DNA from 3 places in the Kocuria oxytropis genome. Region 2 is predicted to be linked to each of the others. Evidence: riboswitches for the same ligand, from Rfam matches in the RefSeq annotation. Region 2 holds a riboswitch; each other region holds the start of a gene.
The links. Region 2 has a riboswitch for S-adenosylmethionine ahead of QYM41_RS08280 (bifunctional o-acetylhomoserine/o-acetylserine sulfhydrylase). Riboswitches for the same ligand answer to the same signal wherever they lie in the genome.
Positions count from the first base shown of each region.

Region 1 (10,356 bases), on a different contig from region 2:
GAACCCGCCGAAGGCGGGGACCGGGGTGGCCACGGGGTAGACCTGGTAGCAGAAGTCCCGGTCGGCGCCCATGGGCACGGTCAGCGTGTACTCCGACAGCTCCTGGAGACCGACCTCCGAGCTGGTCAGCTCGGCGTCGTGGCCCAGGGCGCGGAACTCCTCGACGACCTCGGCCAGGGCCGGGGCCAGCACCTGCTCCTCGTAGCGGCGCACCGCCCGGGGGCCGGGGAAGGAGCCGATGCGGGTGAGCCGGCGCCGCCACTGGCTGTCGGCGCCCGGGGTGCGGGAGGCCGTCACGGAGCGGCGGGTGGCGCTGCGGCCCTCGCGCTGGGAGCGCTCGGCGCGCAGGGCCTTCCAGAACCCGATCATCACCAGGTACATCACGATCGAGAAGGGCAGGCCGATGATCAGCGTGGCGCTCTGCAGGGTGGGCACCCCGCCCACGAGCAGCATCGCCAGGGTCAGCAGGCCGGTGGCCGCCGCCCAGAACACGCGCAGCCACTTGGGCCCGTCCTGGGTGGGGTCCTGGATGGTCGAGGTGAACGTGGACATCACGAGGGCCCCGGAGTCGGCGCTGGTGACGTAGAACAGCAGCCCGGACAGGGTCGCGAGGCCGATGAGCAGGGGTGCGCCCGGGTACTGCTCCAGCAGGGAGTAGAAGGCGCGCTCGGGGGTGTTCATGGCGGCCTGCCCGAAGGCGTCGTCGCCGCCGGTGACGATGGCCAGGGCGCTGTTGCCGAAGACCGAGACCAGGATCAGGATGAACACGAAGGGCACGGTCAGGGTCGCGACCACGAACTCGCGCAGGGTGCGGCCGCGGGAGATCCGGGCCAGGAACAGCCCCACGAAGGGCGCCCAGGCGATCCACCAGGCCCAGAAGAACAGGGTCCACCCGGCCATCCAGTCCGCCGCGCCGGTGTAGGCGAAGGTGTCCAGGGCCATCCCGGGCAGCTCCGCCACGTAGTCGCCGAGGTTCTGCACGGTGGCGTCGAGCAGGAAGGACGTGCGCCCGGCGACCAGCACCCACACGACGAGCGCCACGGCCATCAGGACGTTGAGCTCGGAGAGCCGGCGGATGCCCTTGTCCACGCCCGAGACGCACGAGGCGGTGGCCATGACCACGGCCACGGCGATCAGCGCGGTCTGGGCGGCGACGCCCTCCTCGATGCCGAAGAGCAGGAACAGCCCGTAGTTGAGCTGGACCACGCCGATGCCCAGGGAGGTGGCCACGCCGAAGATCGTGCCCAGCAGCGCGGCGATGTCCACCGCGTCCCCGGCCCGGCCCTGCACGCGCCGGCCGATCAGCGGGTAGAGGGCCGAGCGGATGCTCAGGGGCATGTTCCAGCGGTAGGCGAAGTAGCCGAAGGCCATGCCCATCAGGGCGTACATCGCCCAGCCGATCACGCCGTAGTGGAACAGGGTCCACACCACGGCCATGCGGGTGGCCTCGAGGGTGCCGCCGTCCCCGGCCGGCGGGCCGTAGTACTGGGTGACGGGCTCGGCCACGGAGAAGAACAGCAGGTCGATGCCGATCCCGGCCGCGAAGAGCATCGCGGTCCAGGTGAACAGGTTGTACTGCGGCTTGGAGTGGTCCGGGCCCATCTTGATGGTGCCCTCGCGGGAGACCGCGACGACGACCACGAAGACGAGCACCACGGCGGCGGTGAGCACGTAGAACCAGCCCATGTTGCCGGCGATCCAGCCCACCACGGCGTTGATGACGGTGGAGGCCTGCTCGGGGGCGAGGATCGCCCAGAGGGAGAACAGGACGATGCTCACGCCCGAGCCGGCGAAGACGGCCCGGTTGACCTTCGGGCGGGTCCGCGCGCCCGGCGGATCGTCGCTCTCGGGGGCGGTCGTGGACGGGGCAGCGGTCATGTCGGGTCCTCCTGGAAGGGTGGTCCGGTCTCGTGGGGTCTCCCGCACGCCGGTCCGGGCGGACCGGGCGGGAGCAGGACGTCGTCGTCCCCGCGGCGGGCCGGCGTCGCGCCGCGACGGGGCGCCGGCCTGCGTCACATGGTGTCACCAACCTTCCGGTTGGTAAAGTCTGGGCATGAACTCCTCCACCCGAGACCGCATCCTGGACGGCGCCCTCGAGCTCGTGCGCAGCGGCGGCACCGTCTCCCTGGAGTCGGCCGCGCGCCGGGTCGGGCTGAGCAAGCCGGGGGTGATGTACCACTTCCGGACCAAGGAGGCGCTCATGCTCGCCCTCGTGGACCGGGTCCTCGACGGCTGGGACGCGGAGATGTCACGCCGCCTGTCCGCCCCGCCGGAGCAGGTGCCCGCCGAGGAGCGCGTGCGGGCCTACCTGGACTGGTGCCTGTCCGGTGAGGTCGACGAGACCGACCTCGTGATGCTCACCGACCAGCGGCTGCGGGCCACCCTCAAGAAGCACTGGGTGGAGCGGATCGCCCCGTGGGTGGACCTGCCCGAGGACCTGCCGGTCGAGCGCCGCGCCCGGCTGCTGGCCGTGCGCCTGCTGGCCGACGGCGTGTGGTTCGCCGACGCCGCGGACGTCTTCGCCCCCGACCCGCAGGAGCGGGCGCGGGTGCGCGAGGTCGCCGACGCGCTGCTGGCGGGCTGAGCCGGGTGCCCCGGCTGGCGTGGTGGGGCATCTCGTGTAGAGTGGTTCGCAGTTGTTGAGGTTCGTTTTTGTCTTTCAAGCAGTTCGGCCCACTCGGGTGCAGCAGTTTTTCTGAGAAGACGTTTTCCATGCATCGCAACTGTCGTGTTTCTCGAACGTCGGGAAACGTTCATCTCATGAAGGATCAGGTCTCCCATGACTACCGGTATCGTCAAGTGGTTCAACGCTGACAAGGGCTTCGGCTTCATCACCCCCGAGGACGGCTCCAAGGACGTCTTCGCCCACTTCTCCGCGATCAACTCGAACGGCTTCCGCTCGCTGAACGAGAACGACCGCGTCGAGTTCGAGACCCAGGACGGCCCCAAGGGCCCCCAGGCCGCGAACATCAACGTCATCTCCTAGGGATCCGTCGCGGGCCTCGGCCCGCCGATCCTCGAGAACCGCCGCCGGGCTCTGCCCGGCGGCGGTTCTGTCGTCCCTGCCGTCGTCCCCGGCCCGTCGTCCCCGGCCCGTTGCGCTCGGCACGGACGGCCCGGCCCGGACGGCCCGGCCTGGCGCGGACGACCCGGCGCAGTCGACCGTGGACGTTCCTGCCGTCGTGCCTCCGGGTGGAGGGCGGCGCCGGAGCCGGACCCGGAGGCCGCGCACGAGGAAGGCCGCAGCCCGACGGGCTGCGGCCTTCCTCGTGTCCTGCCCGCCGGCTACGCCGACAGCGGGAGGGTCGAGGGGTGGAGCTTGAAGAACGGGTGCCGTCCGGTCGCCGCGAGGGCTCCCGGGACGAGGAGCTGGCGGTACTTGGCGCACCATTGCGCGGTTCCCTCGGTGTGCTCCGCCGCGGCGGCGAGATCGTCGGCCTCCGGGCTCAGGTACTCCTGCACGTCCCCGTCGGTCGACGTGAGACGGACGAGGTGCAGATCGGGGAGGGCGGTGACGGTCACGTCGATCCACTCCTCGCGCTGGTCGGTGGTGATGGCTGTTCTTTCTTCGGACATGGTCATGTTTTCTCCTGACGTTCTTGCAGGCATCCGATGGCGTTGCCCGCCGCTTCGTCATCCGATCCACCCGGGAACATCGGGTTGGCGCGCAGCGGGTCGGAGCCTCTCCGCGAGCCCGCCGGGGATCATCGATTCCCGGCCGAGCACGCGGACGCCGCATCTCGAGAAGCAGATCCAGGCTACCCCGCGGCTCCGACACCGGGGAAAGCGGACCGTGAGTTGTGTCACGAAATCGTCATGCTGGGTCCGTCCTCGGGTCCGTCGCCGGTGTTCCGGGACCATTCCAGCGCAGGGATGTGTCGCCGAGGTGTCGTGGCGGTGACGCCCCGGGGAAGACCGCCGCACGGCGGGCGGGACCCGGGACGCCGGCCCGCCGTGCGGTCCGGTGCGCCCCGCGGCACCGCCGATGTGGTTGAATGGCACCAGCTTCAAGAGACCCGGTCGGCAAGCTCCGACTTGACCGGGCACCAACCCCATGTTCACGGGTGGTTCGGATGACGAAGCGGCTCGCACCACCGCCGCGGCGGTGACCGGTGCGAGCAAGAGCGCACGAAGGATCACGGTCATGTCCGACTCCCGCACCCCTGTCAGCACCGCCCGGCCGGGCGCGCACCCCCGCTCCGTCCCGGCCACGGGGGACCCCGCCCCCGCCGGCCCGGTCCGCGGCGTCCCGGGCGCCGGCGACCCCGCCGGGAGGGCTCCGGCCGGCGGCGTCCCCGCCATCAGCGCCTCCGCCATGAGCATCGAGGACTACGCCCGGGTGGTGCAGACCCGCACCGAGTTCGTGGACTTCCTGCTGGCTCCGGCCCGCGGGGAGCTCGCCGCCGCGGCCTGAGGGCCCCGTCGTGGACCTGCTCCTGGACCGCTCCGTGCTGCTCGGCGTGCGCACGCCGGAACGCTGCCCCGGACTGGCCGGGGTGCTGCGCCGGCAGGGCCACCGGCGGCTGTTCCTGCCGGCCACGGTGCTCGGCGAGCTGCTCGCGGAACGGCCCGACGAGACGCAGTGGGCGGAGCAGCTCGAGCTGCGCTTCCCCGGACGGGTGCTGCCGGTGGACGCCGCCGTGGCCCGGGCCTGGGCGGGGCTGACCGCGGCGGGCACGGCCGACCCGCTCGCCGGTCTCACCGCGGCCACGGCCGTGGTGCACGGACTGACCGTGCTGACCGTGGAGCCGGAGCGGTACGCGGGCACCGGCGCGCCCGTGCTGGACGCGTCCCCCGGCCGGCGGTAGCCCTCAGGCGGCCCGGCGGCCGCGCGGGCCGCGTCCCCGGACCGGCAGCTCCACCGCCCGCTCGTAGTGCTCCAGCAGCTGTCCCACCAGCACGTCCCACGTCCGGCCCTGGACCGCCGCGTGCGCGGCCGCGCCGAACGCGGCCCGCTTCGCCTCGTCGCCCAGCAGGTCGGCCACGTGCCCCCGCAGCGCCCCGAGATCGCCCGGGGGATAGAGCCAGCCCGTGCGGGACCGGTCCACGAGGTCCAGGGGTCCGCCCCGGCCGGTCGCGACCACCGGCACGCCCGAGGCCATGGCCTCCTGGATCGTCTGGCAGAAGGTCTCGAACTCGCCGGGGTGGACGAACACGTCCAGGGAGGCCATGATCCGGGCGAGATCGGCGCCGCTGCGCCGCCCCGTGAAGTGGGCCTGCGGGAGCCGGCGGCGCAGGGCGTCCTCCTCCGGGCCGGAGCCCACCACCACGAGCTGCGTGCCGGGCAGGTCCGCGACCGCGGCGAGGTCCTCGACCTGCTTCTCCGGGGCGATCCGGCCCACGTAGCCGACGATCCTGCGGCCGCCGGCGACCTCCTGCCGCCACCGCTCGTCCCGGTGCCGCGGGGAGAACCGGACGGTGTCCACCCCGCGCCGCCACAGGTGCACGTCCCGCACGCCGTGCTCGGTGAGCTGCCGGACGGCCGAGGTCGAGGGCGCGAGCGTGAGCGTCGCGAGGTTGTGCATGGCGCGCACGTGCCCCCACAGGAGCTGCTCGAGGAAGGGTGCGCCGTAGGTGGCGGCGTAGCCGGGCACGTCGGTCTGGTAGACCGCCACGCACGGCACACCGAGCTGCTGGGCCGCCACGATGGCCCGGCGCCCCAGCACGAACGGGGAGGCCACGTGGACCACGTCGGGGCGGAAGCGCTCCAGCTGCCGTCGCACCCGGGCCACGGTCCCCCCGGCCACGCGCACGGCCGGATAGCCGGTGAGGGGAACGGCGGGCAGCCGGTGCACCGGCACCCCGTCCAGGTCCTCGACCACGTCCTCCGTGAGGCGCCCGAGGGGCGCGGGGTCGTAGGACGGCGCCACGACGACGACGTCGTGGCCCCCGGCGGCCAGCTGCTCGACGACCCGCAGCACCGAGTGGGTGACCCCGTTGAGGTGGGGGAGGAACTGTTCGGCGACCACGGCGACTCTCATGGGGCCGAGCCTGCCCGGGGCGGGAGACCGGACGGGAAGCGGCGCGTGGCCCCCCGGTGAAGGCGCCGTGAAGCCTCTGCCAGGGGGGCGGGCGTGGGAAGATGGGCGGTGATGAACTCCCTCGGCTCCTCTTCCCCCGCCGCACGCCCCGACCGCAGGGACGTGCCGATGCCCCTGTGGCTGCAGGGCGTGCTGGAAATCGGCTCCGTGGCCGTGGTGTCCTACCTGCTCGTCCTGCTGACCGTCCTCATGGTGTGGCTCGCCGACGGCTTCGACACCCTCGGCCTGGCCGGCGGGTTCGTGCTCTCGGGGCACGTCTGGCTGCTCGCCCACCTCACGCCCCTGCAGGTGGCGCTCGACCCGGGCGCGGGGCTGCCCGCCACCACCGGCACGCTCAACCTCGTGCCGCTGGGGCTGACCCTCGTCCCGTTCGCGCTCGCCTGGCAGGCAGGGCGCCGGCTGGCGCGCGCCTGCTGGGAGGGCCAGTTCTGGCAGCCGTACCTCAGCGGCCTCGCCGTCTACTCCGCGATCGGGGCGGCGGCCGCGCTGCTGTTCACCGGGGAGCAGGTCTCGGCGAGCCCGGCGGCGGCGGCCGTCTTCCCGCTGGTGCCCGTGGCCCTGGGCGGGTTCGTGGGCGCGTACCGGGCCTCCCGCTCCCTGCCCGGGCTGATCGGCGTCAACGCCGCCGCGTGGGTCGAGCGCACGAGCCAGTACTCCCGCTGGGCCGGGTCCTACGTGTGGTCGGTGCTGCGCGCCGGCTTCGTCGCGGCCGTGGCCGGGGTCGGGGCCGGGGCGGCACTGCTCGCCGCCGCCCTGCTCTGGAACTGGAACGACGTGGTGGGCGTCTACCAGCGGCTGGGCACCGGGGTGCCGGGGGACACCGCGCTGACGGCGCTCCAGCTCGGCTACCTGCCCAACCTCGCGGTCTACGCCCTGGCCTGGTCCACGGGCGCGGGCTTCGACCTCGGCTCCGGGACCCACGCCTCCCCGCTGGGCACCGACCCCGGGCCCGTGCCGCTGCTCCCCGCCCTGGCGGCGCTGCCGCCCGCGGAGCTGCCGTCCTGGGCGCTCGTGGTGGTCGTCCTGCCGGTGCTGGCCGGCGTCCTCGCCGGCTGGTGGTTCCTGCGGGAGGGGGAGAACCACCTGGACGACTGGATGGCGCTGCGGCTGCCCGCCCGCTGGATCACGTTCCCGCTCTCGACGCTGCTGACCGGGGTCCTCGTCGGCGCGGTCGCCGGCGTGCTGATCATGCTGCTGAGCTGGCTGGCACACGGTTCGCTGGGGCTCGGCCGGCTCACGGACGTGGGACCCGACGGCCCCGCCGTCCTGCTCCTGTTCGGCGCCGAGGTGGCCGTCGGGGCGGCGGTGGGCTGCGTGCTGGGACCGTGGCTCGAGCACGAGCCGCCCTTCGCACCGCTCCGCGGCGCGGAGTCCGGCGAGGACGGCTCCCGGGCCGGCCGGCGCGAGGCCCGGCGGCGGCGCCGGGCGGAGGCCGCGGCACGGCGCGCGATGCGCTCGGCCGGCCGGCGGAGCCCCCGCACGGTGCCGGACACCGACGACACCGTCGACACTGAGGACACCGGTCCTGGGCGCGACGGCACCCGGCGGAACGGGGGCGGCCGGGACGACACCGGCCGGGGCGAGGCCGGCCGGGACGACGGGCTGCGGGACGCCTCCGGGCGCGCGGGAGCGGGCCCGGAGGCGGATCAGGGACGGGCCGGGTCCGCCGAGGCGTTCGACGTGGACGCGGCCGAGGCGCCCGCGCCCTCGGACGCCGGAGCGGCCGGGCCGCCGGAGAGGTAGCTCCAGATCCCGTCCTCGAGCTCCTGCTGGCACTGCGCCGCCCCGGACAGGGTGAGGGTCCCGGCGACGCACTCCTGGTAGGCCTCGGCCACCGGCCACAGGGCGAGCCGGGCACCGCCGGCGAGCAGGCTCAGCGCGCCCAGCACGATCGCGGCGACCGCGCTCAGCACCAGCAGCCGGCGACGGTCCGTCCCGCGGGAGCGCACGAGGGCCGCGATGCCCAGCCCGATCCCGGCGGCCGCCAGCACCACTCCCGCCACGGTGGGCCACAGTCCGGCCCCGACGAGCACGAGGGAGACGGCCGCGCACACCAGCCCGCCTCCTGCCGTGCGGGTCGCGGCGGCGCGTCGTGCGTCCGCGGGGGCTGCCTCGGGGCTCGGGCGGGGAGGGGTCATGCCCTTCACTCTAGGGCACCCCGGGCACCGGCCACCGACCGCCCGACTAGACTCGACGGCATGCGCATCGTGGTCATGGTCTCCGGCTCCGGCACCAATCTGCAGGCGGTCCTCGACGCCGTCCGGGAGGGCCGGATCGACGTGGAGATCGCCGCGGTGGGCGCGGACAAGCCCTGCACCGGCCTCGAGCGGGCCCGGCAGGCCGGGATCGAGACGTTCCTCGTCCGGCCCGGCGACCACCCGGACCGGACGCGGTGGAACCGCGCCCTCCAGGAGGCGGTGGCCGCCCGGCAGCCCGACCGCGTCCTCTTCGCGGGCTTCATGCGGATCGTGGACCCGGCGTTCGTCGAGGCGTTCGCGGGGCGGATCATCAACACCCACCCGTCCCTGCTGCCCTCCTTCCCCGGGGCGCACGCGGTGCGGGACGCCCTCGCCCACGGCGTGAAGGTCACCGGCGTCACGGTCCACGAGGTCGTCGCCGACGTCGACGCCGGTCCGATCCTGGCGCAGGCCGCGGTGCCCGTGGAGGAGGAGGACACCGAGGCCTCGCTGCACGAGCGGATCAAGGCCGCCGAGCGCGAGCTGCTGGTGCGGACGCTCGGGGCCACGGCCCGGCGGGCGGCCCTGCACGACGCCCGGTGAGCGGGGCGGGCGCGGGTCCGTAAAATGGTCCCGGCGGATCCCGCCGTCCACCCCGACCCCGAAACGCTTGGAGACCCCGTGAGCCCCACCCAGCTTGACCGCGTGCCCATCAAGAGGGCGCTGGTGTCCGTCTACGACAAGACCGGGCTGGAGGGCCTCGCCACGGGGCTGCACCGGGCCGGCGTCGCGATCGTCTCCACCGGTTCGACCGCTCAGCGGATCGCGGCCCTGGGCGTGCCGGTCACGGAGGTCGCGGACGTCACCGGTTTCCAGGAGTGCCTGGAGGGACGGGTCAAGACCCTCCACCCGCGGGTGCACGCGGGGATCCTCGCGGACCGCCGGAAGCCGGAGCACATGGACCAGCTCGCGCAGCTGGAGATCGAGCCGTTCGACCTGGTGGTCGTGAACCTGTACCCGTTCGTGGACACCGTGCGCTCCGGTGCGGGCCAGGACGAGGTCGTCGAGCAGATCGACATCGGCGGGCCCTCGATGGTCCGGGCCGCCGCGAAGAACCACGCGGCCGTGTCCGTGGTCGTGGATCCGGCCGGCTACGACGAGGTCGTCGAGGCCGCGGCCTCGGGCGGCTTCGACCTGCGGGCCCGCCGCCGGCTGGCCGCCGCGGCGTTCGCGCACACCGCGGCCTACGACACCGCGGTGGCGACCTGGACGGCGCAGCAGTTCGAGCGGGACGAGGACGCCAACTTCTGGCCCCCCTACGCCGGCCTGGCCCTGCAGCGCTCGGCCGCGCTGCGCTACGGCGAGAACCCGCACCAGAAGGGCGCGCTCTACGTGGACGAGGCCGCGACCCCCGGCATCGCCCAGGCCGACCAGCTGCACGGCAAGGAGATGTCCTACAACAACTACGTGGACGCCGACGCCGCGCTGCGCGCCGCCTACGACTTCGACGAGCCGGCCGTGGCGGTCGTCAAGCACAACAACCCGTGCGGCCTGGCCGTGGCGACTCCCGGCGCGGAGGACCCGATCGCCGACGCCCACCGCAAGGCCCACGCGTGCGACCCGCTCTCCGCCTACGGCGGCGTGATCGCCGCCAACCGGACCGTGACCCGGGCCATGGCCGAGACCGTGCGGGACATCTTCACCGAGGTCGTCGTGGCCCCCGGCTACGAGCCCGAGGCCCTGGAGATCCTGCAGGCCAAGAAGAACATCCGCCTGCTCGAGCTGCCCGAGGGCTTCGAGCGCGACGTCCTCGAGTACCGCCAGGTCTCCGGCGGCGCGCTGCTGCAGGTCTCGGACCGCCTCGACGCCCCCGGCGACGACCCCGCCGGGTGGACCCTCGCGGCCGGCGCCCCGGCGGACGAGCAGACCCTCGCCGACCTCGCCTTCGCGTGGAAGGCCCTGCGCGCCGTGAAGTCCAACGCGATCCTGCTCGCCGACCACGGCGCGTCCGTGGGCATCGGCATGGGGCAGGTCAACCGCGTGGACTCCTGCCGCCTGTCCGTGGAGCGGGCCAACGCCCTCGGCGCGGACGGCGCCGAGCGTGCGCGCGGCGCCGTCGCGGCCTCGGACGCGTTCTT
Region 1 covers NZ_JAVFXA010000003.1:106,087-116,442, forward strand. The annotation lists gene betT (choline BCCT transporter BetT) at 1-1,878, opposite strand, end outside; gene QYM41_RS04435 (TetR/AcrR family transcriptional regulator) at 2,054-2,584, shown strand; gene cspE (transcription antiterminator/RNA stability regulator CspE) at 2,780-2,986, shown strand; gene QYM41_RS04445 (hypothetical protein) at 3,286-3,582, opposite strand; SAM riboswitch class IV at 4,006-4,131, shown strand; gene QYM41_RS04450 (hypothetical protein) at 4,145-4,414, shown strand; gene QYM41_RS04455 (PIN domain-containing protein) at 4,425-4,808, shown strand; gene QYM41_RS04460 (glycosyltransferase family 4 protein) at 4,812-5,981, opposite strand; gene QYM41_RS04465 (cell division protein PerM) at 6,150-7,784, shown strand; gene QYM41_RS04470 (hypothetical protein) at 7,688-8,179, opposite strand; gene purN (phosphoribosylglycinamide formyltransferase) at 8,240-8,821, shown strand; gene purH (bifunctional phosphoribosylaminoimidazolecarboxamide formyltransferase/IMP cyclohydrolase) at 8,900-10,356, shown strand, end outside.
Region 1: linked by a shared signal. The riboswitch ahead of QYM41_RS04450 (hypothetical protein) and the one ahead of QYM41_RS08280 (bifunctional o-acetylhomoserine/o-acetylserine sulfhydrylase) in region 2 are both predicted to bind S-adenosylmethionine.

Region 2 (10,356 bases):
CGGTCTCCCACTTCGCCCGGAAGAACTACTTCTACCCGGACACCCCCAAGAACTTCCAGACCTCCCAGTACGACGAGCCGATCGCCGAGAACGGCTCCGTGGACGTGGAGCTGGAGGACGGGACCGTGTTCACGGTCGAGATCGAGCGTGCCCACATGGAGGAGGACGCGGGCAAGCTCACGCACCTGGGCGGGACCGCCGGGCGCATCCAGGGCGCGGACTACTCCCTGGTCGACTACAACCGCGCCGGGGTCCCGCTCATCGAGATCGTGACCAAGCCCATCGTGGGCGCCGGCTCCCGGGCGCCCGAGCTGGCCCGGGTGTACGTGGCGATGATCCGCGAGATCGTGAAGAACCTCGGGATCTCGGACGCGAAGATGGAGCGCGGCAACGTCCGCTGCGACGCCAACGTGTCCCTCATGCCCAAGGGCAGCGCCACGTTCGGCACCCGCTCCGAGACCAAGAACGTGAACTCGCTGCGCGCCGTGGAGCGCGCCGTGCGCTTCGAGATCCAGCGCCACGCCGCGGTCCTGGACTCCGGTGGCACGATCGTGCAGGAGACCCGGCACTGGCACGAGGACACCCGCTCCACCACGAGCGGGCGCCCCAAGTCCGACGCCGACGACTACCGGTACTTCCCGGAGCCCGACCTCGTGCCGGTCGTCACCGACCACGAGTGGATCGAGCGGCTGCGGGCCGAGCTGCCCGAGCCCCCGGCGGAGCGCCGGAAGCGGCTCCGGACCGGCTGGGGCTTCTCCGACGAGGAGTTCCGGGACGTCGTCAACGCCGGGGTCCTCGACGAGATCGAGCACACCGTCGCCGCCGGTGCCGCCCCGGCCGTGGCCCGCAAGTGGTGGATGGGCGAGATCGCCCGCCTCGCCAACCAGCGGGAGGTGGAGATCGCCGAGCTCGGCGTCACCCCGCAGCACGTGGTGGAGCTCAACGGGCTCATCGAGGCCGGGAAGATCAACGACAAGCTCGCCAAGAAGGTCCTCGCCCACGTCCTGGAGGGCGAGGGCTCCCCGGCCGAGATCGTCGACCAGCGCGGCCTGGCGGTCGTCTCCGACGACGGCGTGCTGACCGCGGCGATCGACGACGCCATGGCGCAGATGCCCGACGTCGTGGCGAAGGTGCAGGCCGGCAAGGTCCAGGCCGTCGGCGCCCTGATCGGCCCGGTCATGAAGGCCACCCGCGGGCAGGCCGACGCGGCCCGCGTGCGCGAGCTGATCCTGGAGAAGCTCGGCGTCCAGGGCTGAGCCCGAACCACCGCCCGCGCGCCCGCACAGCACCGAGGGGTCGCTTCTTGTGGGAATCCGCCACGGATTCCGGCAGGACGCGACCCCTCGCCGCGTGGCGAGCTCTGATAGTGACCCCTCGCTGGGTGGCGGGTTCTGGTAGCGACCCCTCGCTGGGTGGCGGGTACTGGTGGCGACCCCTCGTTGCGCGGCGTGCGAGCATGGGCCCATGGACACTGCGTGCGACGTGCTCATCATCGGCGGCGGCATCGCCGGGCTGTCCCTTGCCTCGGAGCTGGCCGACCGGCGGGACAGCGGAGCCGGGATCGTGCTCGTGGAGACCGAGCGGTCCCTGGCCCACCACACCTCCGGACGCTCGGCCGAGCAGCTGATCCCCAGCTACGGCCCGGCACCCGTGCGCGAACTGACCGCGTGGACCGTGGCCCGGCTGCTCGACCCGCGGCCCGCCACGCCCCGGCCCCTGGCCTGGCCCAGCCGCATGGTCCTCGTGGGGACCGAGGAGCGGCTGCAGTCCGAGGCCGCCCCGGGGACGCGGGGGCTGTCGCGCGCGGAGCTCGTGGAGCTGTGCCCCGAGCTGGCCTGCTCCCCGGCGGACGTGGTCGAGGCCGGCCGTCTCGACAGCACCTCCGTGCGCACCGACGCCGCGGCCCTCGTGGCGTGGCACCGGGAGCGCGCCGAGGCGGCGGGCGCGCAGGTGCGCACCGGCGCCCCCGTGACCGCGGCGGAGCCCGACGGGTCCGGCTGGCGCGTCACGGCCGGGGAGCACCGGCTGCGGGCCCGGCAGGTCGTGGTCGCCGCGGGCGCCTGGTCGGACCAGGTGGCGGCCCTGTTCGGCGGCGCCCCGCTGGGGCTGCGCCCGCTGCGGCGCACCGCCGCCCTCGTGCGGCTGGCAAAACCCCTGGCCCCGGACCACCCCATGGTGGTCGCCGCGGACCACGGCTGGTACTACCGGCGCGCCGGGAACGGCGCGCTCGTCTCCCCGTCCGAGGCCGTGCCCAGCGCGCCCTGCGACGCGCAGCCGGTGCTCGAGGACGTCGAGGACCTCCTGGCGCGGCTGAACACCGTGACCTCCCTGGGCGCCACCGGGATCGAGCGGGCCTGGACCGGACTGCGCACCGAGGCCCCGGACGGGGTGCCCGTGTGCGGCTTCGACGCCGCCGTGCCAGGGGTCCTGTGGCTGGCGGGCCAGGGGGGCTACGGCTTCCAGACCAGCTCCGCGATGGCCCGCGCCGCCGCGGACCTGCTCTTCAACGGGGCCGTGGGCCCGTGGTGCTCCCCGGCCACGGCCACCGCCCTGGACCCGGGCCGGTTCCAGGGCGGCCCCGGCGCCGGCTGAACCTGCGGGGGAGCGGCTGCTCGGGGTGACGTGACCGGACCGGCGCGCGCACGGGCCGGGCGTGCTCCGGTCAGCGGCCGAGCTCGTCCAGGAACGCCACGACGTCGGCCGCCACGCGCTCGGGGCGCGCCCACAGGACGAGATGGCCCGTGTCCTCGTAGACGACCGAGCGGGAACCGGGCATTGCCGCGGCCAGCGAGAGCTGCTCGTCCCGCGTCAGGACGTTGTCGCACTCGCCCCACAGGAGGAGCGCCGGCGCCGTGATCGTCCCGGCCTCGGTCGGCGGCGGTGCCGTGGTCAGGCCCTCGAGAGTCCGCCGCCACACGGCGGCGGGCATCCGGGTGCCGTCCCGGACCCGGTCCTCCAGGTAGCGGGCGGGCAGCGGGCGGACCGTGGGGAACCAGCCGAGACTCTTTCGCACCCACGCGGGATCGACGGGGTCCCGCAGCCGGTCGATCTCGTCGGCGAAGGGCGCCCGGCCCTGCAGGCTGCGCGGGGACCCCACCAGGACGAGACCCGCCACGCGCCCAGGGTGCTCGATCGCCACCTGCTGCGCCACGTACCCGCCGCTCGAGGAGCCCAGCAGGACGGCCTCCGGCAGGCCGAGCGCGTCCAGCAGAGCCACCACGTCGCCGGCGCAGTCGGCCAGCGCGTAGCCGTGCGGCGGCTTGTCCGCCTCGCCGTGACCGCGCAGGTCGGGAGCCACGGTGCGCACGTTCGGCGGCAGCAGGGACACCAGGCGCGAGAAGACGCCGCGGGACTCCGCCCAGCCGTGCAGCATCACCACCGGCGTGCCCGCCGAGGGCCCGGTCGCCGACCAGGCCAGGGTCACGCCGGTGGCCAGCTCGGCCCTGCCGCCCGCGGACGCGTGCTCCATCCGCTCAGACTACTCCCGCCGCGGCGGGGTCCGAGCACAGCCCCCCCGCCGGTGGGTCAGGCCCGGGCGAGGCCCATCCGGTCCAGCACCCAGGCGTACTCCCAGGCCGTGTCCTTCCACTGCGAGTACCGCCCGGAGGCGCCGCCGTGGCCACCGGCCATCTCGCAGCGCAGCAGCACCGGCTCCCCGGAGGTCGAGGCGCCCCGCAGGGCGGCCACCCACTTGGCGGGCTCCACGTAGAGCACCCGGGTGTCGTTGAGGCTCGTCACCGCGAGCACCGGGGGATAGGGGAGCTCGCGGACGTTCTCGTAGGGGGAGTAGTCCCGCATGTACCGGTAGACGTGGGCGTCCTCGATGGGATTGCCCCACTCCTCCCACTCGAGGGCCGTCAGCGGCAGGGACGGGTCGAGGATGGACGTCAGGGGATCGACGAACGGCACCGCGGCGAGCGCCCCGCAGTACTTCTCCGGGGCGAGGTTGAGCACCGCGCCCACCAGCAGGCCCCCGGCGGACCCGCCCATGACCAGGATCCGCCGCTCGTCGACGTCCGGCCGGGCGGCCAGGTGCTCGGTGACCGCCACGTAGTCGGTGAACGTGTTCGTCTTGTGCAGCTTCTTGCCGTGCTCGTACCAGCTGCGCCCGAGCTCCCCGCCGCCGCGCACGTGCGCCACGGCCCACACCACGCCGCGGTCCAGCAGGGACAGCCGCGAGACCGAGAACGCCGGGTCGGTGCTGTGCTCGTAGGAGCCGTAGGCGTACTGCAGCACCGGCGCCGGCACCGAGGGGTCGAGGTCCGCCCGGCGGACCAGGGAGACCGGGATCCGGGTGCCGTCCGCCGCGGTGGCCCAGTCCCGCTCGACCGCGTAGTCGGCGGGGTCGTAGCCGCCCAGCACCGTGGCCTCGCGGCGCAGCAGCGGCTCGCCCGGCAGGGCGTCGTCGTCCCCGGTGGCGCCCGCCGTGAACACGTCGTAGACCCGCGGGGGCGTGGTGAAGGACGTGTAGGAGAGCCGGACGACGGGGGCGTCGTGCTCCGCGGCGGAGACGCTCGCCGTGTACAGCTCCTCGGGGAACGCGGGCTCCACGGGGGCGGCCTGGGCGGGCGTGCCCAGCCCGGCGAGCGGCAGCAGCCGCACGCGCAGCGTGGTGTCGGCCCGGACGGAGACCACCAGGTGGGTGGCCGTCACCGCGCAGCCGTTGACCCGGACGGTGTCCGAGGCCGGCACGACGTCGCGCAGGGTCACCTCCGCGACCGGGCGGCCGAGATCGGCCGGGTCCATGAGGGAGATCCGGGAGTTCGGGGCGTCGTGGTCGTGGGTGAGCAAGATCTGCTCCCGCCCGTCCAGCAGCAGAGGCTCCGCCTCGTAGAGCACCCGGTCGGAGCGCGGCAGCACCACGCGCAGCGGTGCGGACGGGTCCGCGACCGGCTGGAGAAGCTGCTCGGAGAACTCGGAGCACATGGCCTCCACCACGATCCAGCGGCGGTCCGCGGACAGCCCCGCCCCCAGCCAGAGTCCGGGGTCCGTCTCCTCGTGCACCACGACGTCCTCCGCCACCGGGGTGCCCAGCTCGTGCCGGCGCAGCTGGTGCGGGCGCCAGGACTCGTCCACCACGGTGTAGTACACGGCGCGGGCGTCCGGGGTGAGGAAGGACCCGTAGAAGGTCCCGGGGATCTCGTCGGCGAGCATCGCCCCCGTGGTGAGGTCCCGGACCCGCAGCGTGAACCGCTCGTCGCCCGTGACGTCCTCGGCCCAGGCCAGCAGCTCCCCGTCCTCGGAGACGTCGAAGCTGCCGAGGGAGTAGAACTCGTGCTTCGCGGCCTCCGCGTTGGCGTCGAGGAGCACCTGCTCCCCGGTCATGGGCACCCCGGCCTCGACGACCGGCGGGGTCCAGTCCGCGATGACGTCACCGGTGGGCACCGCCGGGACCCGGCAGAACACCTGGTGCGCGCCGCCCTCCACCGTGCGGGCGAAGTACCACCAGTCCCCGCGCCGGCTGGGCACGGACAGGTCGGTCTCCTGGGTGCGGCCCTTGATCTCCCCGAAGATCGTCTCGCGCAGTCCCGCCAGGTGGGCGGTGGCGCCCTCGGCGTACGTGTTCTCGGCCGCGAGGTGGGCGAGCACCTCGGGGGAGTCCTTGTCCCGCATCCACTCGTACGGGTCGGAGAACACGTGGCCGTGGAAGGCGCGCTCGACGGGCTGCTGGCGGATCTGCGGGGGAAGCACTGTCATGGTGTCCATCCTAGGGAAGACGCCCCGGCGGAAGGGCGGCCCCGGCGGTAGGGCGGCCCCGGCGGGAGGACGGTGCCGGGGAGGGCGGGCGGCCCCGGCGGGAGGACGGTGCCGGGGAGGGCGGGCGGCCGCAGGGCGGGCGGGCCGGTGCCAGAATGGCCGCATGAGTTCTCCGGCCCACCTCGCCCCCCGACCGCCCGCCTTCGGCTCGACCCGCGCGGACCTCTGGCTGCAGGTGCTCCTGGTGCTGGGCGTGTCCCTGGGCGCCTCGGCCGTCTACGCGGTGCTGTCCCTGGCCGAGGACCTCGCCCGCGGCCCGCTGTCCGAGGCGCAGGCCACGATGAACCCGCCCCTGAGCCTGCAGCCCCTGTTCGACCTGCTGCGCCAGCTCACCGGGATCGCCCTGGACCTGGTGCCGGTGCTGCTGGCCCTCTACCTGCTCGCGGGCTCCGCCGGCGCCCTGGGCACGGTCCGCCGGCGGATCGGGCTGGACGCCCGGATGCCGGCCCCGGACCTGGGCCTGGGCACCCTGCTGTTCCTGCTCATGGGGCTGGGGACCCTGGGCCTCTACGCGGCGGGACGGGCCCTGGGTGTGACCGCTCAGGTCACCACGTCCGGGCTCGCCGAGCACTGGTGGACGGTGCCCGTGCTGCTGCTCTCGGCCGTGCGCCACGCCCTGGTCGAGGAGGTCGTGGTGGTCGCGTTCCTCACCGACCGACTGACCCGCATCGGGTGGAGCTGGCCCGTGGTGCTGGTGGTCACGGCACTGTTCCGCGGCAGCTACCACCTCTACCAGGGCATCGGGCCGTTCCTCGGCAACGTGGTGATGGGACTGGTCTTCGCCGAGCTCTACCGGCGCACCGGCCGGATCATGCCCCTCGTCGTCGCGCACTTCCTGCTGGACGCCGTGGGCTTCCTGGGCGCCGCCCGGCTGCTGGGCTGAGCCCCGGCCCCGCGGGGCGGGCACCGCCGGCCCGGTTGCGGACCGGGCCGGCGCGCGTCCGGGCTCAGACGGTGGCCGGGCTCAGATGGTGACCGGGCCGTCCGGGGTGCTGAAGGTGACGGAGAGCACCCCCGGGGTGCCCTCCGGATAGCGCCAGTCGACCTCCAGGTCCTCGAGCGCGGTCTCGACCGGGGCGCCCAGCCACTCGGCGACCCGCTCCGGGGCCCCGGCGATGCACATCCCCGCGAGCGCCACGTCCGTGATCCGCGCCTGGGACGGGTGCATCTCGGGGCCGGACTCGAAGTGCACCATGAACGGCAGCTGCGGGTCGGCGATCAGGCCCTTGACGCCGATCTGGCGCCACTCGAGGCACCGGCCGTCCGGGAACACCCGCTGGCCGGGCACCGACCGGCGGCCCAGGCGCTGCTCGAAGGGGGCGAGGTCCTCGACCTCCACGACCCACCCCAGCCAGCCGCCGCCGGCCTCGGAGCGGGCGCGCACTGCCTGGCCGAAGGGCGCCTTCTCCGCCGCCGGGTGCTGGAGGACCTCGACGACCTCCACGTACTGGTGGTTCATGAGCGGCAGGATCATGTTGCGGGTGCCGAAACGGGGGTGCACCCCACCCTTGACCGGCTCGATCCCGAGCTGGTCCGCGATGCGCTCGGTGGTGGCCGCCAGGCCCTCCGGGCGGCAGGCGTAGGACACGTGGTCGACTCTCATGGGCACATCGTGGCACCGTGTGAGTTTCGTCTCCAAATCGGTCCGCGGCACGCCCGGCGCGGTGCGTCCGGGGCGCGCCGCCGGGCGTGATCGCCGGACCCGGCTTGACGCCGTGTCGCCGGAATCCGGAGAATGCTGTCCAGGTCATGAGTGCCAGCGTCCAAGCCCCAGCTAGCTGGCCGGCAACCCTCCACCGCGGTGGGGTGCCCTGGGTGAGGACCAGGCTCCTCGCGCCCGGCGAGCGAGCAAGCGCGGGTCCCCGGCGCCCGGCCCTCCCGGCCGCACGCCCCGGACGGGACCCCTGACACCGCAAGGAGTCCCACGGCATGTCCGAGACCACCGCTTCCGGCACCGATTCCTCCGCCGCCGACCTCGCGGTCGCCGACGTCCCCGCGACCGGCCGTCCCACCCCCGGCGACCCGGCGGGCTGGGCGTTCGAGACCCGGCAGATCCACGCCGGGCAGAGCCCCGACCCCGTCACCGGCTCCCGCGCGCTGCCGATCCACCAGACCACGTCCTTCGTCTTCCCGGACGCCCGGGCCGCGGCCGACCGCTTCGCCCTCGCCGAGCTCGGCCCCATCTACACGCGGATCGGCAACCCCACCACGGAGGTCGTGGAGAACCGGATCGCCGCCCTGGAGGGCGGCGTGGGCGCCCTCATGCTCAGCGCAGGACAGTCGGCGACGACGTTCGCGGTGCTCAACGTCGCCGGCGCGGGCGACCACATCGTGGCCAGCCCCAGCCTCTACGGCGGGACCTACAACCTCTTCAAGTACACGCTGCCCAAGCTCGGCGTCGAGACCACGTTCGTGACCGACCCGGACGACCCCGAGGCCTGGCGGCAAGCGGTGCGCCCGAACACGAAGGCCTTCTTCGCGGAGACCATCCCCAACCCGCGCAACGACGTCCTCGACATCGAGACGGTCTCCGGGATCGCCCACGAGCACGAGGTCCCGCTCATCGTGGACAACACCGTGGCGACCCCCTACCTGGTCCAGCCCTTCCGCTGGGGCGCCGACGTGGTGGTGCACTCGGCCACCAAGTTCCTCGGCGGGCACGGCACGGCCATCGGCGGCGTGATCGTGGACTCCGGGGCCTTCGACTTCGGCCGCTACCCGGAGCGCTTCCCCGGCTTCAACCAGCCGGACGAGTCCTACGGCGGGCTCGTCTACGCCCAGGCCCTGGGCGCGGAGGGACCCTTCGGCGTCAACCTCTCCTACATCCTCAAGGCCCGGGTGCAGCTGCTGCGCGACCTCGGCTCGGCGATCTCGCCGTTCAACGCGTTCCTCATCGAGCAGGGCATCGAGACCCTGTCCCTGCGGATGGAGCGGCACGTGGCCAACGCCGGGACGGTGGCCCGCTGGCTCGAGGACCGCGAGGACGTGCGCTCGGTGTCCTGGGCGGGGCTGGAGTCCTCCCCGTGGCACGAGCGGGCACGCAAGTACGCCCCCCGCGGCGCCGGATCGGTCCTGGGCTTCGTCCTCGACGGCGGCCGGGAGGCCGGCGCCGCCTTCGTGGACGCCCTCACCCTGCACTCGAACGTCGCGAACATCGGCGACGTCCGCTCGCTGGTGATCCACCCGGCCTCCACCACGCACAGCCAGCTCCTGCCCGAGGAGCAGCTGGCCGCCGGCGTGGAGCCCGGCTTCGTGCGCCTGTCCGTGGGCCTGGAGAACATCGACGACATCCTGGCGGACCTCGAGCAGGGCTTCGCCGCGGCCGCGGCCGCGTCCGGGGGACAGGAGTGACCGTGACCGTGGTGGGGGGCACCGGCACCGGGACCGGTGTCCGCGAGGACGGCGTGCTGAGGACGGCCCGCATCGGCGAGCTGGAGCTCGAGTCGGGCTTCCGGCTGCCGGACGTGCGGATCGCCTACGAGACCTGGGGCGCCCTCGCCCCGGACGGCTCCAACGCGGTGCTGGTCGAGCACGCCCTCACCGGGGACACCCACGTGGCCGCCGGCCGGGCCCGCCCCGGGGCCCCCGAGGAGCAGCGGCGCGCGGCCGAGAGCGGCGGCTGGTGGGAGGGCCTGGTCGGGCCCGGCGCCGCCATCGACACCGACCGCTGGTTCGTGGTCTGCACCAACATCGTGGGCGGCTGCTACGGGTCCACCGGTCCCGCCACCCCCGCCCCGCCGGACGTGGACCCCGAGGCCCGCCCCTGGGGCTCCCGCTTCCCGCTCATCACCGTCCGGGACTCGGTGCACGCCGAGGCGGCCCTGGCCGACGCCCTCGGCATCGACGCGTGGCGCCTGGTCATCGGCGGCTCCATGGGCGGTGCCCGCGCCCTGGAGTGGGCCGTGACCCACCCGGACCGGGTCCGGGCCTGCGCGGTGGTCGCCGCGTGCGCCCAGTCCAGCGCCGAGCAGCTCGCGTGGGGCCAGGCGCAGAACCTCGCGATCCGTCAGGACCCGCACTTCCGCGGCGGGGACTACTACGACGGTCCGCTGCCGGTCACGGGCCTGGGCCTGGCGCGCCGGATCGCCCACATCACCTACCGCTCGGCCGACGAGCTGCACCACCGCTTCGGGCGCTCGCCGCAGGCCGACGAGCACGTCATCGGCACCCACCCGGGCGGGCGGGGTCGCTACCAGGTGGAGAGCTACCTCGACCACCAGGCGTCCAAGCTCGCCGGGCGCTTCGACGCCAACAGCTACCTGGCCGTCAACGAGACGCTCATGTCCCACGATGTCGCCCGGGACCGCGGCACGCTCGAGGAGGCACTGTCGGTGACCTCCTGCGAGTGGCTCGTGGCGGCGGTGGACTCCGATCGGCTGTACCTGCCCCGGGAGTCCGACGTCCTGGCCGCCGCGCTGCCCGGGGACGTCCGGCGGCACACCATCACCTCGCCCTCGGGCCACGACGGGTTCCTCATCGAGACGCCGCAGCTCGGCAAGCTGCTCGTGGAGACCGTGCTCCGCGAGGGCTGAGCCGGTGCCGCCGGCTCAGCCGTCCGGGCTCGCGCTCCCCGGGGCGAGCCCGCCGCCGGGGGCGGTC
Region 2 covers NZ_JAVFXA010000006.1:119,854-130,209, reverse strand. The annotation lists gene gatB (Asp-tRNA(Asn)/Glu-tRNA(Gln) amidotransferase subunit GatB) at 1-1,256, shown strand, start outside; gene QYM41_RS08305 (NAD(P)/FAD-dependent oxidoreductase) at 1,465-2,592, shown strand; gene QYM41_RS08300 (alpha/beta fold hydrolase) at 2,663-3,469, opposite strand; gene QYM41_RS08295 (S9 family peptidase) at 3,526-5,697, opposite strand; gene QYM41_RS08290 (CPBP family intramembrane glutamic endopeptidase) at 5,861-6,640, shown strand; gene QYM41_RS08285 (VOC family protein) at 6,722-7,360, opposite strand; SAM riboswitch class IV at 7,503-7,618, shown strand; gene QYM41_RS08280 (bifunctional o-acetylhomoserine/o-acetylserine sulfhydrylase) at 7,687-9,108, shown strand; gene metX (homoserine O-acetyltransferase MetX) at 9,105-10,289, shown strand; gene QYM41_RS08270 (SGNH/GDSL hydrolase family protein) at 10,305-10,356, opposite strand, start outside.

Region 3 (10,356 bases), on a different contig from region 2:
GCCGGCGTTCGCGCTGGACTCGGTGGCCTGGGCGACGGCTTCCCCGCCTCTTTGCACTGCGTTGGCGGCCGCCATGCCCGCAGCAGCCACAGGAGCAGCTGCTGCACCCGCCGCCGCCGCCGCACCAGCGGAGCCCGCCGTGCCTGCAGCACTGGCCCCAGCGGTGCCGTTGGCCCCACCGGCAGGCGAGGACAGACCCGCAGGCGCGGAACCCGAACTGCCCTTCGAGGGCGGCGCGGAGGAGGAGTCAGAGCCGAAGCCGCGTCCCGAGCGCGCCAGGTGGGAGGCTCCCTGCGGGATTGCCGCGCCCATCGCCGCGATGCCCAGCGCCCCGCCGCTGCTACCGCCGGAGGAGGACATCGAGCCCAGGACGGGGCTGAGGAACCCGATGAGCACGGGCAGGGCGAACACGGAGGCGACGATCATCATCAGCCCGGCGGCGAACTGGATCAGCCCGCTGCCGGAGTCCTCCCACACCCCGGTGGTGGACATCTTGATCGCCAACCCGTAGATCAGGGCCGCGGCGGGCTTGTAGAAGGCGAAGGCCAGGGTCCAGGCGATGACCTTCTGGAAGAAGTTCTTCCCCGTCTCGGTGTTCAGGAAGGCGGCGGAGAGGGGCAGGATCCCGGCCATCAGGAACAGCATCCCGGTGCGCAGCACCATCAGCATCAACTGGATGAGGTTCACGATGATGGCCACGACCCCGCCGACGATGATCAGGATGACGTTGCCGCCCAACCACACCGGATCGGCTGCACCGGCGCTGGTGGCGTTGTCGAGGTCCAACAGCTTGAGCACGTCGGTCTGGAAGTCCTCACCGATGGCGGAGTCGATGATCTGTACGGCTAGGGCGTCGGTGCCGGCCACCAGGACGTTGAGGATCGTCACCCCCGAGGCCGTGACCACGGCCAGGGTGAGCAGATTCTTCAGCAGGTCGCGGGCCGGTTCGGCGCGCTGGGTCCAGGCCATCTCTCCGTGCACGGCTCCTGGGGTCCGGTTGACGCCGTTCACCATGCCGTTGATGACGCCACCCCCAGGCGGGAGTCATCTTCTCGGCGCACAGCGCCCTCAACGACGCCCTGGTCTTCCGCCGGGACATCACTGAGCCCACGTGAGGCTCGGTGGTCGGCCGTCACAACTTGTCACAAACCCGGCCCGACGTCGGCCGAGCGCGACCGCCCGGCCCGAATATGTCCCGACGTGTGTCTTTGTGACAGCCGACCCCACCGTCCGTTGGACTAGAGAGCCGTCCATCGAGTGGGATGAGCGCACCACACCATCCAGAGCGGCCGAGAGATCTGGCTCGACGACGCCGCAGCAACCAGTCAGCCGACCCTGGGACATCGGGACCGGCGGGCACGGTGCTACCGCCAGGACCGATGGAGAATCGAATGAATCACCATGCCACCCAACAGGTCCACGCCGGCTACGAGCCCGAGGCCCCCTACTGGCCGGTGGCCGTACCCATCCACCAGACGGCGGCCTACCGCTTCCCCGATCACGCCACGGCCGCCTCGATGTTCCGGTTGGAGACCCCCGGGTTCACCTACAGCCGCACGGGCAACCCCACGGTCGCTGTGTTCGAGAACCGACTGGCGGCCCTGGAGGGCGGGATCGGGGCCATCGGCACCGCCACGGGACAAGCCGCCGTCGCGCTGTCCCTGCTGACTCTGCTTCACGGCGGCAAGCACTTGGTCGCCTCCAGCCAGCTTTACGGCGGGACGGTGGACCTGCTGACGGACACCTTCGCCGGCTTCGGCATCGAGGTCACTTTCGCCGACCCGGCCGACCCGCAGGCCTGGGGCGCGGCGATCCGGCCGGACACCCGCGCGTTCTTCCTGGAGTCCATCACCAACCCGCTGGCCACCCTGCCGGACCTTCCGGCGCTGGCGGACATCGCCCACGCTTCCGGGGTCCCGGTCGTGGTGGACAGCACCTTGGCGACGCCGGTCCTGTACCGGCCACTGGAACATGGTGCCGACGTGGTGGTGCACTCCGCCACGAAGTTCATCGGCGGGCACGGGGCCGTCCTCGGCGGGGCGATCGTGGACGGCGGCACCTTCGACTACGGCGCAGCCCCGGAGCGGTGGCCCCAACTGACCCGGCCCAAGGTCCGCTACGGCGGCCAGGCACTCATCGACCGGCACGGCCGCGGCGCCTACCTGGCGCTGGCGCGCAGCAAGTTCCTGCACGACCTCGGCCCCTCCCTCGCCCCGGCCAGCGCCGCCCAGTTCATCCAGGGCCTGGAGACCCTCGCCGTGCGCATCACCCGGCAGGAGCAGACCGCGCGAACGGTCGCCGAGCACCTGGCCCGGCACCCCACCGTCGGGCGCGTCCACCACCCGGCGATCCCCGGACACCCCAGCGCCGCCCTCGCCGAGAGGTACTTCCCGCACGGCACCGGCTCGGTGTTCTCCTTCGACCTGGCCGCCGGCCCCGAGGCCATCGGCCCGGTCATCGACGCTCTGGAGCTGTTCCAACTCGTGGCCAACATCGGGGATGTGCGCTCCCTGGTCAGTCACCCGGCGACCATGACGCACTGCCGGCTCACCCCCAACCAACGCCGGGCCGCGGGCATCACTGAGACCACGATCCGGCTGTCCATCGGACTGGAGTGTCCCGAGGACCTGATCGTCGACCTCGACCGGGCGCTGGCCACCGTACCGGCCTCGGCCCTGACCGGGGAGACGCGCTGAGATGACCCTCCTGAACGACACAGCACCGACGGACACTGCGCCGACGGCCCGTCGGGGCTTCCACACGACAGCGGTGCACGCCGGCCAGGCACCCGACCCGCTGACCGGGGCGGTCGTGCCGCCGGTCTACCAGACCAGCACCCTCGTGCAGGACGCATCAATGTGCTGCGCGGCGGCCACGAGTACAGCCGGGGGTCCAACCCGACCCGGACCGGTCAGCGCCGCCTCACCGCCGCGGCCCGCGCGGCCCGGGGAACCGGCAAACCGGAGGCCCGGATCGACGTCGTCCGGGCAGCGCCGGGGGTGCCCGGAGCATGACTGAGGCGACCTTCGGGAGGGCAGTGCACGAGCAGCAGGGAAGGACGTTGGAGATGAGTACGGACCTGGGAGGCAGGCCCCCAGCCCACAGTGAGGAATCGATGCATCAGACCACCAGGACGAACGACTTCACGTTCAGTATCAGCACGACCCGCTTCGATGAGGACTACTGCCCGTCGTCCAGTTCCCGAGGCACGACGAACTTCGCGAACCTGGCCCGCGGCGAGAACCGTCGGCAGAACCTCCGCAACACCCTGACCATGATCAATAGTCGCTTCAACGACCTGGCCCACTGGGACAATCCCAGCCGGGATCGCTATGCCGTGGAGATCGAGATCGTCTCCGTGGACCTGCACTTCGCCGCCGACGGCGACGACGCGGCGTTCCCCCTGATCGAGGTCCTCGACGTGCGGATCTTCGACACGCTGACCAATGTGCACATCGACGGGATCGTGGGGAACAACTTCTCGTCCTACCTGCGGGACCACGACTTCAGCGTGGTGCTGCCGGAACACCACGCGAAGGCGTCCCGGTCCAGCATCCCCGATGACTTCGGCGAATTGCACGGGAAGCTCTTCACGCACTTCCTGGACTCCGACGCCTACCGCGAGCGGTTCCCCCAGCCGCCCGTGATCTGCATCAGCGTCTCGAGCACCAAGACGTATCGTCGGCTCGAGAACCACCATCCGATCCTCGGGGTCGAGTATCGGCAGGATGAATCCTCCTTGACGGATCGATACTTCGAGAAGATGGGACTGCGGGTCCGCTACTTCATGCCCCGCGGCGCGGTCGCACCCCTGGCGTTCTATTTCCGGGGCGATCTCCTCAATGACTATTCCAGCCTGGCACTCATCGGTCTCATCAGCACGATGGAAGCGTTCCAGAAGATCTATCGCCCGGAGATCTACAACGCCAATGCGGCGGCTGGTCGGATCTACCGGCCGAGCCTGGAGAGCCGAGACTACTCGGTGACGCAGATCGCCTACGACCGCCAGGAGCGCAGTCAGCTGGCCCTCCTGCAGGGGAAGTTCACGGAGGAGCACTTCGTGAAGCCACACCAGACCCTCCTGGAGCAGTGGGCCGCGGCCCACTCCGGGCGAGAGACGGAGAAACACCGATGAACACACTGTTGCCCACCACCATCGTCGGCAGCCTGCCCAAGCCCTCCTGGCTCGCGGAAGGTGAGACGCTGTGGTCCCCCTGGAAGCTCGACGGCGAGGAACTGCGCGAGGGCAAGCGGGATGCGCTGAGCCTGGCCGTGGACGAGCAGCACCAGGCGGGTATCGACATCGTCAGCGACGGCGAACAGACCCGTCAGCACTTTGTCACCACGTTCATCGAACACCTCAGCGGCGTCGACTTCGAACACCGGGAGACGGTGCGGATCCGTGACCGCTACGACGCGAGCGTCCCGACGGTCGTCGGCGCGGTGGGCCGTGAACGGTCGGTTTTCCTCGACGACGCCAAGGCCCTCCGCGCGCGGACCAGCCAGCCCATCAAGTGGACGCTCCCCGGTCCCATGACCATGATCGACACCCTCTACGACAAGCACTACAAGAGTCGCGAAAAGCTCGCCTGGGAGTTCGCGAAGATCCTCAACCAGGAGGCCAAAGAGCTGGAGGCGGCGGGCGTCGACATCATCCAGTTCGACGAGCCTGCCTTCAACGTGTTCTTCGACGACCTCAAAGAGTGGGGCGTGGCCGCACTGGAGCGAGCGGCCGAGGGACTGCGCAGCACAACGGCCGTGCATATCTGCTACGGCTACGGCATCAAAGCCAATACCGAGTGGAAGGCGACGCTCGGGTCGGAGTGGCGCCAGTACGAGATGTCATTCCCGCTGCTCCAGCAGTCGACGATCGACATGGTCTCCTTGGAACGCCACAACTCCCGCGTCCCGGTCGAGCTCATCGAGCTGCTCCGAGGCAAGCAGGTGATGGTTGGGGCCATCGACGTCGCCAGCGACGCGATCGAAACCCCGGAGGAAGTGGCCAGCACCCTCCGGCAGGTGCTCCGGTTCGTCGATGCGGACAAGCTGTATCCGAGCACCAATTGCGGCATGGCGCCACTGGCTCGACAAGTTGCGCGAGACAAAATGATCGCTCTCGCTGCGGGTGCGGAGATCATCCGAGGGGAACTCTCCGGAGCGACCCCCTCGAAGTGACGGCCGGCCAGGGCGTCCAAGACCCGGCGGTGAGCCCCGCCTGACGCCCGAGAGAATCGTCCCCGTTAGCGGCCTCGGGAACGGACGGGACCAAGAACTGCCGCCCAAGCCCACTGTGATCGCGGTGGTCCACTTCGTGTCTTGCGTGGTGTTCGCCCGCCCCGTTGCCGGTGAGAGGGAGGACGTGGGTCCGCTGGTTCTGCCCGAGTGTGCCGCGTGGTTGGTGGGTCTTGCGGTGTGCATGCTGTTCGTGCCGGAAGGGTCTGAGACGCCGCGGCGGAAGGGGCCGTTGCGCTTCACCCCCGAGGGGCGGAAAAGGGCTCACCGGATACTGCTTGCCATGGGCGGGGGCAGTGTGGTGCTCGTGCTGATGGGCTTGGCTCTGGGGCATTGGGGTCACCCCTGGTTCGCTGAGACCTTTGTCGGCTCGGGCGTCTTCGCGCTGGCCTTCACAGCGGTGATGGCTGGCCGGGTCTTGACGGCTGTGTCTGTGGAGACCGGCGCACCGACCTCGGTGTCCGATCCGGCGATGGGGACAGATTCACGGACAGCTGATGTTGATCGAGTTGCAGCCTCCCTCCGCTTTACACATGGCACGGGTGTCGGACACCAACCACGGGAAAGGACTGATGCACGGTTCGGTCAACCTGTCACCTACTGGTGCATCAGTCCCGACCGAGGTGGTGTACAGGCCGGTGGCCGACGACGTCCCGGTCAACTCCGTCGTGGCGGTCGTGGCGGTCGTGCCGGCCGGGCACCGCCCGCCCCGCCGGGTCACCGCGGCCATCGACGCGCTGAGAGCATCGAACCGGCAACAGGACACCACCCGAAGAGAGGACCGTGCATGAGCTCGCGCGACCAGAAGACCCCGCCCGCCCCCGGCACCCCGGTGGCGCCACCCCTGGAGCACGTCGCCACGATCGAGGTCGACGTCGACGCCCCGATCACCGTCGGTGCCACCGTGGACGGAGTGCGCCGGGTGGTCCCCATCCGCGGAGGCCGGGTCCACGGCCCCGGCCTCACCGGCCGCGTGCTGGACGTGGGCGCCGACTTCCAGCAGTACCCCACGCCGGACGTCGCCTACCTGGTGGCCGACTATGTCGTGGAGCTCGACGACGGCCACCACGTCCTGGTGCAGAACCGCGCCCTGCGCACCGGCAGCGCCGAGGACCTGCGGAAGGTCATGGCAGGAGAGACCGTGGACCCAGCGCGCATCCACTTCCGCTGCGTGCCCCGGCTGACCGCCGACGAAGCCGGACCGCACGCATGGCTGAACCGCACCCTGTTCATCGGCACCGGGGAGAGAAGCCCGCACGGAGTGCGCATCGAGGTCTTCCGCGTCGGCTAGAACCCCGCTGCAGCGCGTGCGGGTCAGCCGGCGGCCACCAGCTCCGAGCGGTCGACGACGTCCAGGCCGTGGGCCTCCCCGACCGAGCGGTGCGTCACGTGACCGGCCATCGTGTTGAGCCCGGCGGCCAGGGCGGGGTCGGCGTCCAGGGCCGCCGTCACGCCGCGGTCGGCGAGGGCGGTCGCGTAGCGCAGCGTGACGTTGGTGAGGGCGTAGGTCGAGGTGTTCGGCACCGCGCCGGGCATGTTGGCCACGCAGTAGAAGACCGTGTCGTGCACCGCGAAGACGGGGTCCTGGTGGGTGGTGGGGCGGCTGTCCTCGAAGCACCCGCCCTGGTCCACGGCGATGTCCACGAGCACGCTGCCCGGCTTCATGGCCGCGACCATGGCGTTGGTGACCAGTTTCGGTGCCTTCGCCCCGGGGATCAGCACGGAGCCGACGACGAGGTCCGCCTCGGTCACCGACCGCTCGATCTCCAGGGTGTTGGAGGCGACGGTGCGCAGCCGCCCGGCGTAGATCTCGTCCAGCTGCCGGAGCCGGTCCACGTTCACGTCCAGGACGGTGACGTCGGCGCCCAGGCCCACGGCCATCGCCGCGGCGTTGGTGCCGGCCACCCCCGCGCCGATCACGGCGACCTTCGCCGGGCGCACCCCCGGCACCCCGCCCAGCAGCACGCCCTTGCCCCCGGCGGGAGCGGTGAGGGCCGCGGCCCCGGCCTGCACGGAGAGCCGGCCGGCGACCTCGCTCATGGGCGCCAGCAGCGGCAGCCGCCGGTCGGCGGTCTGGACGGTCTCGTAGGCGATGGCCGTGACCCCGGCCTCGAGCAGGGCGCGGGTGAGCTCGGGCTCCGCGGCCAGGTGCAGGTAGGTGAACAGCACCAGCCCCTCCCGGAACCGGTGGTACTCGGAGGCCACGGGCTCCTTGACCTTCAGCACCAGGTCGGCGCGGGCCCACAGCTCGTCGGCATCGGCCACGAGCTCGGCCCCCGCCGCGGTGTAGTCCTCGTCCGCGATGCCCGAGCCGGTGCCGGCGCCGGTCTCCACGAGGACGCGGTGACCGTGGGCGACCAGTTCGTGCGCCCCGGCGGCGGTGATCGCCACGCGGTGCTCGCTGTTCTTCACTTCCCGGGGGACGGAGACGATCATCGGGTCCTTCTTCCGCAGAAACCGTAGGATGGGTGGCATCAAACTACGCTTTCTGGCCGTGCCCGTCGGGTTCATCGACGATCCTTCGGCAGATACCCCCGAACTGGGAGAATCATGGAGCATGTGAGTCGCGACACACGGCGTGCGTCGCAGGATCTGCGCCCGGCGGAGGGCCTGGACGAGCTGGACCGGCGGCTGCTGGCCCTGCTGCGGGAGAACTCGCGGATGACCAACCAGGCCCTCAGCGAAGCCCTCGGCGTGGCCCCGTCCACGTGCCTGGCGCGGATGAAGAACCTGCAGCGCTCCGGGGTGATCCGCCGGTTCACGATCGAGGTGGACCCCCGGGCCCTCGGGAGCACCATCGAGGCCCTCATCAGTGTGCGCCTGCGCCCGGGAGCCCGGCACCTGATGGCCGCCTTCGGCGAGGGGCTCAAGTCGGTGCCGGAGGTGTCCCAGTTCTTCTTCCTGGCGGGCTCCGACGACTTCCTGATCCACGTCACGGCCCGGGACACCGACCACATCCGCCAGTTCGTCCTGGAGCACCTGTCCTCCCACCAGGCGGTGGCGGCCACCCAGACCAGCCTGGTCTTCGAGCACGTCCAGGGGTCCGTGGAGATCTGATCCCTGGAGCGCCCCTCAGCCGCGGTGGGGCGACCCCGCCGGGACCCCCGCCGCACGCGCCCGCACGGCGGCGGCCGCGTCCTCGGCCACCAGGTCCGCGTTGATCGCCGCGGCCGCTCCGGTCCCCGCTCCCGCCGCGGAGGAGACCATGGCCGAGAGGTCCCCGGCGTTGCCGGCCGCCCACATCCCGGGGACCGGGGTGCTGCCCATCGGGCCCGTGGCGATGAGCTGCCCGACGGGGTGCTCGGTCAGCGTCCCGCCGAGCTGCTCGTACAGCTCCGCCCGGGCCACGAACCGGGGTGCCACGACCACGGCGTCCACCGCGATCTCCTGCCCGTCGCCGAGCACCACGGCGCGCAGGGCGTCCCCCTCGGCGCGCAGTCGCTGCACGGGCCCCTCGACCACCCGGACCCCCAGGGCGGCGAGCTGCTCCCACGCCTCGGCGCCGGGATCGTCCATCCGGTGCGGGAAGAAGGTGACGTCCTCGCTGAGCTGCCGGAACAGCAGCGTCTGGTGGATGCTCATGGGGCTCGCGCCGAGGACGCCGATCCGCCGGCCGCGGACCTCCCACCCGTGGCAGTAGGGGCAGTGCAGCACGCTGCGCCCCCATAGCTCGGCCACGCCGGGCACGTCGGGCAGCTCGTCGACCAGCCCGGTGGCGAGGAGCAGCCGCCGCCCCCGCAGCACGCCGCCGCCGGCGAGGCCGACCGCGAAGCCGCCCTCCTCGGCCCGGGCGGTCACGGCCCGGTCCGCCACGATCCGTGCCCCGTACTGCTCCGCCTCCCGCCGGCCGGTGGCCAGCAGCTCGAGCGGCGCGATCCCCTCCCGGCCGAGGAGGTTGTGCGCGCCGCCGGCCGGGGCGTTGCGCGGTTGGCCCGCGTCCACCACGACCACCGAGCGCAGGGAGCGGGCCAGGGCGACGGCGGCGCTCAGACCGGCGGCACCGCCTCCGACGACCACCACGTCATGGATCGGTTCCGGGCTCATGGGGCACCTCTGCTTCCTGCGGTCCTGCGTGGCGCGGAGGACCCGGCCACGGCTCCACGGTAGACCGGCTGTGCCTCAAAGGCATAGCATCTTGCTCATGACGCAAGAACTCGACCTGGACGCCGTGATCCGCCGGCGCCTGCGCGGACTCCGCCTGGCCCGCGGCTGGTCCCTCGACGCGCTCGCCGCCCGGTGCCACCTCAGCCCGTCCACGCTGAGCCGCCTCGAGACCGGCCACCGCAGGATCGCCCTCGACCAGCTGGTGCCCATCGCCCGCGCTCTCGACACCTCGCTGGACCAGCTCGTGGAGTCCCCGGAGGACGAGGACGTGGTGATCCGCCCCCAGCCCAGCAGCACCCCGGGACTGACCACGTGGCTGCTCTCCTCCGACCGGGCCCTGCACGGGATGACCGTGGCGAAGATGCGCATCCAGCCGGGCCGGCCGCCCGCGCCGGACCGGCTGGCGGTGCACCCGGGCCGGGACTGGTTCACCGTGCTCTCCGGGACCGCCCGCCTGCACCTGGGGGAGCGGGTCATCGTGGTCGAGGCAGGTCAGGCGGCGCAGTTCTCCACGATGGTCCCGCACGCCATCGTGGCGCAGGGCGGGCCCGTGGAGATCCTCACGGTGCTCGACCACGACGGCGAACGCGCCCACCTGCAGGGGGACGAGCCCGCCCGCGAGCGCCGGACGTCGGCCCCGGCCGACCGCCCCGCGTCCGGCGACGGGGCACCCGACCCGGCCCGGTGAGGCCCGTCCCGGACAGGGGTGCGCGGGGGCCGGGCCGTCCGGGTCAGGAGCCCGGCGCCGCCGGCACCGTCTCGGGGTGCCCCGACGGCCCGCGCGGTGCGGCGGGGCCGGCCGGGCCCGGGACCTGCGGGATCAGGGCCACGGCCCCGGCGGCGACGAGCGCCACGGCCGCGAACACGATGAAGTTCCACTGGAACGGCAGGGCCATCGAGCCGATCCAGCCGCCGACGAGCGGACCCGAGATCGCCCCCACCCGGGCGAAGGACAGGGCCCATCCGGTGGCCGTGGCCCGGGAGTGGGCGGGGTAGTACTCGGCCACCCAGCCCGTGAGC
Region 3 covers NZ_JAVFXA010000016.1:240-10,595, forward strand. The annotation lists gene QYM41_RS14630 (TrbL/VirB6 family protein) at 1-981, opposite strand, end outside; SAM riboswitch class I at 1,274-1,386, shown strand; gene QYM41_RS14635 (O-acetylhomoserine aminocarboxypropyltransferase/cysteine synthase family protein) at 1,392-2,696, shown strand; partial or broken gene QYM41_RS14640 (PLP-dependent transferase) at 2,698-2,933, shown strand; gene QYM41_RS14645 (DUF1852 domain-containing protein) at 3,116-4,135, shown strand; gene QYM41_RS14650 (methionine synthase) at 4,132-5,175, shown strand; gene QYM41_RS14655 (hypothetical protein) at 5,730-6,023, shown strand; gene QYM41_RS14660 (DUF3237 family protein) at 6,020-6,523, shown strand; gene ald (alanine dehydrogenase) at 6,547-7,668, opposite strand; gene QYM41_RS14670 (Lrp/AsnC family transcriptional regulator) at 7,783-8,289, shown strand; gene QYM41_RS14675 (NAD(P)/FAD-dependent oxidoreductase) at 8,305-9,276, opposite strand; gene QYM41_RS14680 (helix-turn-helix domain-containing protein) at 9,374-10,024, shown strand; gene QYM41_RS14685 (MFS transporter) at 10,068-10,356, opposite strand, start outside.
Region 3: linked by a shared signal. The riboswitch ahead of QYM41_RS14635 (O-acetylhomoserine aminocarboxypropyltransferase/cysteine synthase family protein) and the one ahead of QYM41_RS08280 (bifunctional o-acetylhomoserine/o-acetylserine sulfhydrylase) in region 2 are both predicted to bind S-adenosylmethionine.